Regions from separate parts of the Gluconacetobacter brunescens genome, predicted to be linked through region 1. Evidence: riboswitches for the same ligand, from Rfam matches in the RefSeq annotation. Region 1 holds a riboswitch; the other holds the start of a gene.
The links. A riboswitch is a leader RNA that binds a small molecule or an ion and turns the genes downstream of it on or off. The one in region 1 is predicted to bind cobalamin.
Positions count from the first base shown of each region.

Region 2: linked by a shared signal. The riboswitch ahead of ACMAUO_RS13975 (TonB-dependent receptor plug domain-containing protein) and the one ahead of metE (5-methyltetrahydropteroyltriglutamate--homocysteine S-methyltransferase) in region 1 are both predicted to bind cobalamin.

Region 1 covers NZ_JBLHEN010000002.1:235,571-237,961, reverse strand. Annotated here, with positions in the region: gene ACMAUO_RS13405 (ArsR/SmtB family transcription factor) at 1-792, opposite strand, end outside; cobalamin riboswitch at 858-1,057, shown strand; gene metE (5-methyltetrahydropteroyltriglutamate--homocysteine S-methyltransferase) at 1,169-2,391, shown strand, end outside.
Region 2 covers NZ_JBLHEN010000002.1:371,010-373,400, forward strand. Annotated here, with positions in the region: gene ACMAUO_RS13975 (TonB-dependent receptor plug domain-containing protein) at 1-1,256, opposite strand, end outside; cobalamin riboswitch at 1,376-1,594, opposite strand; gene ACMAUO_RS13980 (histidine phosphatase family protein) at 1,768-2,373, shown strand; gene ACMAUO_RS13985 (Nramp family divalent metal transporter) at 2,336-2,391, opposite strand, start outside.

The sequences.
Region 1 (2,391 bases):
ATCGCGCTCGCGGAGATCCTCGCGGTCATGCGGCGCGAAATCCACGATCAGCAGCCGGCCGCCCGGTGCCAGGATGCGCGCGGCCTCGTCGATCGCGGCGGCGGGGTGCTGCGCGTAATGCAGGACCTGGTGCATGATCGCGAAATCGGCCGCGCCGTCGGGCAGGGGCAGGGCGTATATGTCGCCCTGCCGGAGTTCGGCATTGCCGGGCCCGGTCTGCGCCAGCTTGGTGCGTGCCAGGCGGAGCATGGCCGGGCTGCGGTCGAAGCCGATGGCGCTTTCGGCCTGTTGGCCCAGCAATTCCATCATCCGGCCGGTGCCGGTGCCGATATCGACCATGCGCCCGATCGGCTCTGGCGCCAGCAGGCGCTCGATCGCGGCCTCGACGTCGCGTTCGGCGACGTGGAGCGAGCGCAGGGCGTCCCAGTTGGCGGCATGGGTCTCGAAATAATCCTCGGCGGCGACGGCACGGACGGCGCGGACGGCCTTCAGGCGGGCGAGGTCCGCCTGCTGTTCGTCGTCGCCCTTGGGGCACCAGTTGTCGATTGTCTGCAGGACCGGGGTCACGATGGCGGGCGGGCCCAGGGTGAGGAAGACCCAGCTCCCTTCCTTGCGGCGGCCTGCCAGGCCGGCATTCACCAGGATCTTCACATGGCGCGAGACGCGGGGCTGGCTCTGGCCCAGTACCTGCGCGATTTCACCGATCGAGAGTTCCATCGCCCGCAGCAGCGCCAGGATGCGCAGGCGGGTCGGGTCGGCGAGGGCCTGGAACAGGAGGAGAGGCTGAGGCATGTCGGTTATATATAACGATATCCTTATATGTGCAAATTATATTGACTCGTATCCGAAGCGGGCGCCTTAATCCGGCACGTCATGGTTCCGCGCCTTGTTGGGGCGCGGCGAAGAGGGAAGCCGGTGCGATGCCGGCGCTGCCCCCGCAACTGTAAGCGGCGAGCATCGGTCCATTCGTGTCACTGGGGTTCCGCACCCCGGGAAGGCCGGACCGGCGATGCGCGGACCCGCGAGCCAGGAGACCTGCCATGGCCATGGAAAGATCCTCCGGCGGGGTGTCCGGATGGGGCGTGGATGATGCCGCGCTGGCCCCTGGCCGGCGTGAGTGTTCGCGCGCACCTGTCCCGACGGCACCGCCCAACCTGACGAGGCAGTCATGAGCGTTACCGTTGCGACTTTGGGATTCCCCCGAATCGGCCCCCGGCGCGAACTGAAGACCGAACTGGAAAGCCATTGGGCCGGGCGGAGCGATGCTGAATCGCTGCTGGCCGCCGCCGCGCGGCTGCGGGCCGGCAACTGGGCGTGGCAGCGTGAGCGGGGGGCGGATGTGATCCCGTCCAACGATTTCTCGCTCTATGACCATGTGCTGGATACCAGCGTGATGGTGGGTGCGATTCCGCCTGCCTATGGCTGGACCGGCGGTGCGGTCGATTGCGCGACCTATTTCGCCATGGCGCGCGGCACCCAGGGCGGGGCCGCGTGCGCCCATGGCCATGCACCGCATGGGGCGGGCGGCGTGCCGGCGGCGGAAATGACCAAATGGTTCGACACCAACTATCATTATCTGGTGCCCGAATTTTCCGCCGACCAGGTGTTCCGTCTCTCTTCGACCAAGCCGCTCGACGAATATAACGAGGCGCGCGCGCAGGGGATCGAGACCCGGCCGGTGCTGCTGGGGCCGGTCAGCTATCTGCTGCTGGGCAAGGCGCGTGGTGGCGATTTCGATCCGCTGACGCTGTTGCCGCGTCTGCTGCCGGTTTATGTCGCCATGCTGCGCGCGCTGGCCGATGCGGGGGCGGGCTGGGTGCAGATCGACGAGCCCTCCCTGGTGCTGGACCTGAGCGATGCGGCGCGCGCTGCCTATGCGCAGGCCTATGCCGTGCTTCATGCGGCGCTGGATGGCACGCGCCTGATGCTGGCGACGTATTTCGGTGCCCTGGGCGACAATCTGGCGACCGCGCTGGCGCTGCCGGTCGACGGGCTGCATATCGACCTCGTGCGGGCACCCGGGCAGTTGCAGGCGGTGCTGGATGGGGCGCGGGCCGATCTGGTGCTGTCGCTGGGGGTGATCGACGGGCGCAATGTGTGGCGGGCCGACCTGAATGCGATCCTGGCGGCAATCGCGCCGGCGGTGCGTTCCGGCCGCGCGCTTCAGCTTGCCCCGTCGTGCTCGCTGCTGCACAGCCCGCTGGATCTGGACCGCGAGAGTGCGCTGGATGGGGATGTGCGCTCCTGGCTGGCCTTCGCGGTGCAGAAGATCGGGGAACTGGCGATTCTGGCACGGGCGCTGAATGAGGGCGCGGAGGCTGTGCGCGGGGAACTGGATGCCGCGTCGGCCGCCGTTGCGTCGCGCAGGACATCGCCGCGCATCAACAATCC
Region 2 (2,391 bases), 140 kb from region 1:
GCCGAATTATCATACCCGCTGTCCCACATGCTGGACGCGGTATGGCTGGTGTTGAAGCTATCGTGGAAATGTTCCGCACCGATCAGGAACTGACCGTACTGCTTGAGGTCGAAGGTCCCATGCCAGTCGATCTTCAACCGCTCGGACCGATAATAGCTGGGGTCGGGATTGATCGCGCTGCCATAGCTGGTTCCCGTCTCCGTCCAGCGATTGCGGTTGGTCATGTATCCCAGCCCGATCACCTGATCGAACAGCCCGTTGAACGAGACCAGATGCGCCGTGCCGCGCACGATCGCCTGATTCTTGTTGTTCTGCTCCCGCACACCGGAATCCCCATACAGATTCTCGCTTTGCAGATCATAGACCGAATAGGAATGATAATTCGACTGGATCAGGCGCGCCGTCAGCCCCAGGTCAAACGTTCGGGTCACATCATATCCCAACCGGATATTGGCACTCCGGTTGTCGTTGCGATTCCCCTCGTTGCGCTGCTGGCGGTCGGCACCGTAAGCCCGCTCGATATAGGACGGAATATTGTTGAACCCGTCCATGCGGTAATGGGACAGCTCGATATTATAGTGAAACCGCCCCTTGCTGCCCCGCGCCCCCAACACCTGGTTGAACGTGCCGTATTCGCCGCCCTCAAGCCGGACAAACGGCTTGAAACGCCCCTGCCCCTGGGCTGTAGTAATGTCGATGACGCCCGCCATGGCATCGGCGCCATACAGGCCGCTTTGCGGCCCGCGCAGGATCTCGATCCGCCCCATGCCATCGGTCACGAACTGCCCGGCATCGAACGCGCCGCTGGCCGAACTGCCGTCATTGACGTCCATGCCGTCCATCCGGACCTTGACCTCGTTCGCATTATTCCCGCGCATGAAAATCGAGGTCGTGCCGCCGACCCCACCCGTCTGCACCACATTCAGTCCCGGCTGCCGGACCAGAATATCCGCCAGCCCCCGACGCTGCTGGGTCTGGATCTGCTGTTCGGTGACGATGGTCACGCTGGAGCCGATATCGTCCACACTAACGGGGCGACGGGCGGCGCTGACGGTAATCGCCTCGCCCCGATCCTGCGGCTTCAGCACAATATGGCTGCCGGCGGGTGCCACCGGGCGCGTCGTCGCGGTCGCGGCCCGCACGGCAGGCGCCTTCCCCATCGCGGGCGAAACCGGCACCTCCTCCGCCAGCGCGGCGGAAAGTCCGACGGCGGTAAACAGCGTGGAGAAAAAAAGAATCGAGCGAAAATCGTGCATCAGGACCGTTCTCGTGACCATGCGCGGCTGCCACGAGACCACGGGTCACGATCCGTCATCCGATGCCGGGATAACGTCCCTGTCCCGTCCGCCAGATCACCCCGCCTGACGGTTCCCGGTCGCAACCAGTGCTGACGGCAGGTCTCCTGGCTCGCGGTTGTCGTTCCGCATGGCCTTCCCGGGTCGAACGAAACCCCAGTGGCCCCGGGCCATGACGCCCGGCGATGCGTGAACATGCCGCCTACAGTTGCGGGGACAGCCACAGGCTTGGGCCTTCCGACCCGCACTGTGTTCCCTTTTAATCCTCATCGAGAGGAACCATCGCGCCCTTCATAGAATCTGCGCCCTGCCTGTCAAGAAAAACGCATGGGCGGCCGCAATAAAACCCGCCCGTTCCCCTCAACAGGCACGCGCCAGCCTACGACCCGGGCCCGGGAACCAAGCCACCTTATCAACCGCATCGCTTCTTTTTCGCTTGATCGCCCGCCCCCGATCCCGGTTGATCGCGGGCATGATCCTTCCTCCCGCCGATCAGGCCGGCACCCACGCCCTGCTGCTGGTCCGCCACCCGCCCGTGGCAATAGCGCCCGGCACCTGTTACGGCCGGCTGGACATCGCGCTGCGCCCCGGCTGGGAACGTCATGCCGACGGGCTGGCGGTGCTGGCGCGCGGCGCGGCGATCCATGTGATCCACAGCGCCCCGGCCACCCGCTGCCAGATGGTCGCAAGCCGCCTGGCCGCCGCGACCAGCCTCCCCCTGCGGATCGACTCCCGACTGGCCGAACTGGATTTCGGCGCCTGGGAGGGCCACCCCTGGGCGGATATCGACCGCACGGCGCTGGACCGCTGGGCCGAAAACCCCGAGGATTTCGCGCCCCCCGGCGGCGAGAGCGGCGCCGCCCTGCGCCGGCGCATCCTGTCCTTCTGGGCCGACCTGCTGCGCGAAGGCCAGCCGGCCGGAATCATCTCACACGGCGGCCCGCTGCGGCTGCTCCGGGCCCTCGCGCGCGGCGAAACGCCCGACCTGCTCGCCTCCCCACCGCCGCAAGGCAGCGCCTCGCTGTTTTCGCTACCGGCGCTCAACCCGCCAGCACATCCCACAGCAGCTTGCCGTTGAGCCCCAGAATGACCACCG